2 linked regions of the Piscinibacter sp. HJYY11 genome follow. The main gene of each other region encodes a partner of the protein of the gene in region 2 in a complex. Links are inferred from orthologs where the notes say so. Each region holds a gene or a part of one and is shown on either strand. Other genes may lie near its edges.

The links. Proteins that work in one complex are often made in the same cells at the same time.
Region 1: the proteins of JI745_RS09290 (region 2) and eno are in contact, whole or in part, in a solved structure (PDB 2FYM), measured with the Escherichia coli proteins. The link is inferred for Piscinibacter sp. HJYY11 from one-to-one orthologs.

The regions. Positions count from the first base shown.
Region 1 is NZ_JAERQZ010000002.1:228,355-231,478, forward strand. Bases 305-3,124 are described here. They hold eno (phosphopyruvate hydratase), read right to left. Parts: upstream 2,447-3,124; coding sequence 1,163-2,446; downstream 305-1,162. Other genes in these bases: pnuC (nicotinamide riboside transporter PnuC), read right to left, coding at 305-872; ftsB (cell division protein FtsB), read right to left, coding at 878-1,153; JI745_RS24825 (DUF1330 domain-containing protein), read right to left, coding at 2,509-2,796; kdsA (3-deoxy-8-phosphooctulonate synthase), read right to left, coding at 2,809-3,124. In the rest of the region: JI745_RS24805 (AAA family ATPase), read right to left, coding at 1-246; more of pnuC, read right to left, coding at 243-304. UniProt on the Escherichia coli protein: Catalyzes the reversible conversion of 2-phosphoglycerate (2-PG) into phosphoenolpyruvate (PEP). It is essential for the degradation of carbohydrates via glycolysis.
Region 2 is NZ_JAERQZ010000001.1:2,037,127-2,041,303, reverse strand. Bases 1-3,568 are described here. They hold JI745_RS09290 (Rne/Rng family ribonuclease), read right to left. Parts: upstream 3,207-3,568; coding sequence 201-3,206; downstream 1-200. Other genes in these bases: nagZ (beta-N-acetylhexosaminidase), read left to right, coding at 1-134. Outside these bases: JI745_RS09285 (RluA family pseudouridine synthase), read left to right, coding at 3,827-4,177. UniProt on the Escherichia coli protein: Endoribonuclease that plays a central role in RNA processing and decay. Required for the maturation of 5S and 16S rRNAs and the majority of tRNAs. Also involved in the degradation of most mRNAs.

The sequences.
Region 1 (3,124 bases), on a different replicon or contig from region 2:
CGAGGTGTCGGCGACCACGATGTCGTGCGTGGCCATGGCCGCTTCGATGCGGCGCGCCTGTTCCCGTGCGATGCCGGCCTGCTCGTGCACCTGAGGCGTGCGCCCCCGTGCCATGCAGAACTCGCGCAGGTATTCGTCGACGCGTGCAACGCGCAGGCCTTCTTGCGCGAGCGCTTCGGCCAGATCCGCCGCCAAGGTCGTCTTGCCCGTGCTTTCGGCGCCGACGATCGTGATGACGTCGCTCATGCCGCGACGGCCAGGCGCTTCCAGGCACGCAGGCCGGCGATCGACATCACGATGAAGATCGCATAAAGCACCACGGTGAGCCACAAGCCCTTGTAGGCGAAGAGCGCGACGCTGACGGCGTTGACAACCAGCCAGGCCGTCCAGTTCTCGACGTACTTGCGGCCCAGCAGCCATTGGCCGAGCAGGCTGGCGGCGGTGGGGAAGGCGTCCCACCAGGGCACGTCGGTGTCGGTGGTGCGGGCCAGGAAAAGGCCGGTCAGCGGCCAGGCAACGGCGAGCGCCGCGAGCAGGCCCCAGCGGGCGGTGGGCGCGAGCGAGCGCACCTGCAAGGGCTTGCCGTCATCTTGTGTGCCCCGCAGCCATTGCCACCAGCCCCAGCTCGCCACCACCACGAAGAAGATCTGCAAACCCGCTTCGCCATAGAGCTTGCTGTTCCAGAACAGCAGGAAGTACAGCAGCGAGCTCGCGATGGCCAGCGGCCATGCGATCGGGTTGACGCGCATGTTGCACACCACCATCAGGATCGCGAGCACGAAGGCCACGATCTCGAGCCAGGTGACGGGTGAGCCGAGCAGAGTGAAGGGCGCGACGAAGATCGGCTGCAAGGCCTGCAGCAGGGCATCCATGGCGACTAGCGCTTCGGTGTGACCTGGACGTAGATCTCGTCCGGCTTCACCATGCCGAGCTCGAAGCGGGCCTTCTCCTCGACCATTTCCAGGCCTTCCTTGAGGTCGCTGACTTCGGCCAGCAACTGCTCGTTGCGCTCATGCGCCGCTTCGTTCTGCGCCTTCTGGTCGAGCAGTTTGGACTCCAGCTCCATCACGCGTGGCACCCCTGAGCTGCCGAGCCAGAGCTCGGCATGCACCAGCGCGATGAGCGCCAGCAGGGCGAGGGTGACGAGGCGCACTGGGTGGATTTACCGCAGGTTGTAGAACGCGCCGCGGCCCGGGTACGACGCCACATCACCGAGGTCTTCTTCGATGCGCAGCAGCTGGTTGTACTTGGCGATGCGGTCCGAGCGGCTCATCGAGCCGGTCTTGATCTGGCCGGCGTTGGTGCCGACGGCGATGTCGGCAATGGTGCTGTCTTCCGTCTCGCCCGAGCGGTGCGAGATCACGGCCGTGTAGTTCGCGCGCTTGGCCATCTCGATGGCGGCGAAAGTTTCGGTCAGCGTGCCGATCTGGTTGATCTTGATGAGGATCGAGTTGGCGATGCGCTTCTCGATGCCTTCACGCAGGATCTTGGTGTTGGTGACGAAGAGGTCGTCGCCCACCAGTTGCACCTTGTTGGCGAGCTTCTCGGTGAGGTGTTTCCAGCCGTCCCAGTCACCTTCGTGCATGCCGTCTTCGATGCTGATGATCGGGTACTTGTCGCACCAGGTGGCGAGGATGTCGGTCCACTCGGGGGCGGTGAGCTGCAGGCCTTCACCTTCGAGGTGGTACTTGCCGTCCTTGTAGAACTCGCTGGCGGCGCAGTCGAGGCCGATGGCGATGTGTTCGCCCGGGGTGTAGCCGGCCTTGTCGATGGCTTCCAGGATCATCTGGATCGCCGCCTCGTGGCTGGCCACGCTGGGCGCGAAGCCGCCTTCGTCGCCGACGGCGGTGCTCATGCCCTTGGCGTCGATGATCTTCTTCAGCGCATGGAACACCTCGGCGCCGTAGCGCACCGCCTCGCGGAAGCTCGGCGCCCCCACGGGGATGATCATCAGCTCCTGCAGGTCGAGGTTGTTGTTGGCGTGTGCGCCGCCGTTGATGACGTTCATCATCGGCACCGGCATCTGCATCGCGCCCGAGCCGCCGAAGTAGCGGTAGAGCGGCAGGCCGGACTCTTCGGCCGCAGCGCGGGCCACGGCCATCGAGACGGCGAGCGTGGCGTTGGCGCCCAGGCGGCTCTTGTTCTCGGTGCCGTCGAGGTCGATCAGCGTGCGGTCGAGGAAAGCCTGCTCCGAGGCATCGAGCCCGAGCACGGCTTCGCTGATCTCGGTGTTGATGTGCTCCACGGCCTTGAGCACGCCCTTGCCGAGATAACGGCCCTTGTCGCCGTCACGCAGCTCGATGGCTTCGCGCGAGCCGGTGGAGGCACCCGAGGGCACGGCAGCGCGGCCCATGGTGCCGCTTTCCAGCAGCACGTCGCATTCGACGGTCGGGTTGCCGCGGCTGTCGAGAATCTCGCGGCCGACGATGTCAACGATGGCACTCATCTATCTTCCTCTTGGCAGTTTTGGTGGATTCTGTGGAATCGGCGATTGTCGTCCGAGGCCGGTTACACGCCGTCGACAACGATCATGCGCATGATCCCGGCGCCTTCGCGCAGGGTCCGGGCGTGGGTGTAGGTTTCGCTGGCGTAGAAGGCCTTGGCTTTCGCACGGTCGGCGAAGCGCAGCACGATGATGCGGCTGGGCGTCCACGGGCCTTCGAGCACTTCGAATTCACCGCCGCGCACGAGGATCTCGGCGCCGTGCTCCTGCATGGCTTTGGTCGACCACTCCCGGTACTTCGCCATCTTCTCGGCGTCGGTCACGGTCACGTCGGCAATGATGTAGGCGCTCATCGGTTGGGGTGCTCAGCAGGAGAAGTCGTTCTCGAGCAGCGGCTGCTGCTTGATCACGTGGTCGAGGGCGACCAGTTGTTCGAGCAGCGCTTTCATGTGCTGCAGCGGCACGGCGTTCGGGCCGTCGCTCATCGCATTCTTCGGGTCGGGGTGCGTTTCCATGAACACGCCGGCCACGCCGACCGCGATGGCGGCACGCGAGAGCACCGGCACGAATTCACGCTGCCCGCCCGAGCTCGTGCCCTGGCCGCCGGGGAGCTGCACCGAGTGCGTGGCGTCGAACACGACCGGCGCGCCCGTCTCGCGCATGATCGCGAGCGAGCGCATG
Region 2 (4,177 bases):
AGCAGGGCCAGTGGACACCTGACGGCGACAGCGAGATGCGTCGCCGGAGGCTCCTGCCGCAATCGGCCCCGCTGACCTGGGACGAGCTGATGCACGACCCCGTGTACCAGCGCGCGCTGGAGCGCCTGCCCTGAGTCTGTGCCGCTGACCCAAGAAAAAGGGCGCACCGCGGTGCGCCCTTTTCTTTGCAGTCAGGCCGATCAGGCCGACGGCTGAGACGGGGTCTGCGTCTCGAACGGCAGGCGGATCTGCGAGAGGTCCTTGCGCGTCTCCACCAGCACCAGCGGGCCTTCGTCGATCAGCTCCACCGGCTTGATCTCGCGTGGCACGTGCACCGGTTTCGGCTCGCGGGCCATGGCTTCCTGCACCGCGCGGATCTTGTCGGCGTCGGAGTTCACCCACTGCAGGCCGGCGGATTCGGCGACGGCTTGCAGCTGATCGGTGTTGAGCACATAGGGCTCAACCACGGCCGCGGCGGCGCTCGACGTCACCACCGGTTCCGGCTCGTTGGCGAGTGCTTCGACGACCGGCGCGATGGCTTCGGCTGCCGCGGCGGCCGTGATCGGCTGCGACTCGGCCGACGGCGCCGCCTCGGCTTCCGCGGACACCGAGGGCGGCAGTTCCGCATCGGCATCCGCGCTGATCGGCTCAGCGATACCGTCTGCCGCTGCGGCGCCTTCACCCGACTCCTCGCGGCGCTGGCGATCACGCCCACCGCGGCCGCGGCGACGGCGGCCACCTTCGCGTTCGCCACGCTCCTGGCCTTCACCTTGCGGCGCGCCTTCGGCATCGGCGCTCACGGCTTCGCCGGAGGCCTCGGCCGCCGACTCCAGCGGCAGCGCGCTCTGCGACTCGTCGCCGGCGACGGCATCCGTCACTTCGGTGTTGCGAGCCTCGTCGCGGTCACGACCACGGCCGCCACGGCGACGGCGGCGGCCCTGACGTTCCCCCTGGGCCTCGCCAGCCTGGCCTTCGGCTGCTTCACCGGGCACGGTGTCGACGAAAGCGCGCGCTTGGGCTTCCTCACTGCCCGCTGCCGCTTCCACGGGGGCCGGACGGGGCTGGCCGCCACGGCGCTGGTCGCGGCGGTTGTCGCCGCGGGCCTCGGCGCCTTCCTCACCACCACCTTCGGGGCGACGGGTGCGCTCTTCCTGGCGACCACCATCGGCCTGGGCTTCTTCCGGACGCTCGCCGCGCTCGTTGCGGCGGCCGCGGTTGCCACGGTCACCGCGCTCGTTGCGCTCGCCGCGTTGTTCGGAGCGTTCGCCACGCTCACCCCGTTGTTGTTCACCGCGTTCGGCGCTGCGTTCACCACGCTCTCCGCGCTCTCCGCGTTCACCACGACGGCCGTCACGACCGCCGCGGCCCCCACGGTTGTTGCGGTCACCACGGCCTTCACGGCGCTGCTCGGTGCTGGCTTCTGCAGAGGCGGGTGCCGAGGCTGGTGCTGCGGCCGGCGTGGCCTCGGCAGTGCCGAAGAGTTTTTTCACCCACGCAAAAAAGCCACCGCCGGAGACGGGTGCCACAGGGGGAGCTGCGACAGGTGCCGGGGCGGGCACGGGGGCCGCCACCACCGGCTCGGGCTTGGGCGGCGCGATGGGCGCGGCGGTGTCGGGCAGGATGCCCTTGATCACCGGCTCCTGCTTGGCCTTGGCCTTCTCGCGGCGGGTGATGGCCACTTCGTCGTCCGGCTCCTCGATCATCGAGTAGCTGACCTGCAGGTTCTCCAGGCGCGGGTCGTCGTGGCGCAGGCGCTCGAGCTTGTAGTTGGGCGTCTCGAGGTGCTTGTTGGGCACGAGCAGCACGGTCACGCGCTGCTTGAGTTCGATCTTGGTGATCTCGGGGCGCTTCTCGTTCAGCAGGAACGAGGTCACCTCCACCGGCACCTGCACGTGCACGGCAGCGGTGTTGTCCTTCATCGCTTCTTCCTGGACCATGCGCAGGATCTGCAGCGCCGACGATTCGGTGTCGCGGATGTGGCCGGTGCCGTTGCAGCGCGGGCAGGTGATGTGGCTGCCTTCGCTGAGCGCCGGGCGCAGGCGCTGGCGGCTCAGCTCCAGGAGGCCGAACTTGCTGATCGACGAGAACTGCACACGCGCGCGATCCTGGCGCAGCGCGTCGCGCAGGCGGCTCTCGACCTCGCGGCGGTTCTTCGACTCTTCCATGTCGATGAAGTCGACGACGATCAGGCCGCCCAGGTCGCGCAGGCGCATCTGGCGGGCGATTTCATCGGCCGCTTCGAGGTTGGTGCGGGTCGCGGTCTCTTCGATGTCGGAGCCGCGCGTGGAGCGGGCCGAGTTCACGTCGACCGACACCAGCGCTTCGGTGTGGTCGATCACGATGGCGCCGCCCGAGGGCAGGTTTACCGTGCGCGAGAACGCCGTCTCGATCTGGTGCTCGATCTGGAAGCGGCTGAACAGCGGCGCGTCGTCGCGGTAGCGCTTCACCTTCGGCGCGGCCTCCGGCATGACGTGCGTCATGAACTGGTGGGCCTGCTCGTAGATGTCGTCGGTGTCGATCAGGATCTCGCCAATGTCGGCGGTGAAGTAGTCGCGGATCGCGCGGATCACGAGCGACGACTCCTGGTAGATCAGGAAAGCGCCCTTGCCCTCTTTGGACGCAGCGTCGATCGCGGTCCAGAGCTTGAGCATGTAGTTCAGGTCCCACTGCAGCTCGGGCGCGCTGCGGCCGATGCCGGCGGTGCGGGCGATCAGGCTCATGCCCTTCGGGTACTCGAGCTGGTCGAGGTTTTCCTTCAGCTCTTCACGGTCTTCGCCCTCGATGCGGCGTGACACGCCACCACCACGCGGGTTGTTGGGCATCAGCACCAGGTAGCGGCCGGCCAGCGAGATGAAGGTGGTCAGCGCCGCGCCTTTGTTGCCGCGCTCTTCCTTCTCGACCTGCACCAGGAGCGAGTCGCCTTCCTTGATGGCGTCCTGGATGCGGGCATTGCGCACGTCGGTGCCGTCGCGGAAGTAGTTCTTCGAGATTTCCTTGAAGGGCAGGAAGCCGTGGCGCTCTTCGCCGTAGTCGACGAAACAGGCTTCGAGCGAGGGCTCGACGCGGGTCACGACTGCCTTGTAGATGTTGCCCTTGCGTTGCTCGCGGCCTTCGATCTCGGTCTCGAAGTCCATGAGCTTCTGACCATCGACGATGGCCAGGCGACGTTCTTCTTGCTGCGTCGCGTTGATCAGCATGCGTTTCATGTGCGCTCCTTCGCTGCACTGCTGCGATCTTTCGCAGTCAGGGACAGCTCATCCAACACGTCACCGCCGGCAGGACCGGCAGGCGACTCATCGATGCACGAGGAACGTGAAAGAACCGGAAGGAATCGCCCTGGACTGCGGTGACGTTGGCCGATCAGCGAAGGATCGGAGGCCCGTCAGGCAGCGTTGGCGCGTGCGTGGCAGCGGGCAAAGGGCGGGGCCGTGAGGCATGGGGCGCGCGACATCCGGCCACGGCGCTGCCGGCGCGACATTCGCGCAGGGGCAGCGTGGGGTGGGAGATGGGGCACGTCATCCGCTTTGATCACTGGACGCGGGCCAGAGCCTTGCACGTGTGGCCGGCGCACATCGCGCGTCGGCTAGTTGCTTGTCTCTGGCTTGGAAACCTTTTGGCGAGGGTTCGTTCTTGTTTCTCTGCCGCACCGGGCTGACTGCCGCTGTGTCACTTGGGGACTCGGCCTGCTGCATGCCGGGGTGCGTTGCATCACCTTTTGGCCACAACTTCTTCGCGTGGCCGGCCTCGTTGTGCTGGGTGATCGGCTGAGTAGGGCGCCGCTCGCGGCGTAAACTCAGAAAAATCAATCACTTACAGCGGAAACGTGGTGCGGCGCATTATAAGGGGCAAAGCGGAAACAACGGCAAGCCCGAGGCCTTCTGCCGCCCCTCCCGCCGTGCAGACGGTCGAGATCGACGAAGGCTCGGAGGGCCAGCGGCTCGACAACTTCCTGGTCAAGCTGCTGAAGGGCGTGCCCAAGACCCACGTGTACCGGGTCATCCGCTCCGGTGAGGTGCGCGTCAACAAGGGCCGGGCTTCGGCCGACACCCGGCTGGCACTGGGCGACATCATCCGGGTGCCGCCGGTGCGCATGGCCGACCCGGCCGCAGCACCGGCCGCCCCGGCGCGCGAATTTCCCATCGTCCATGAAGACGAGCACCTGATCGCCGTCAACAAG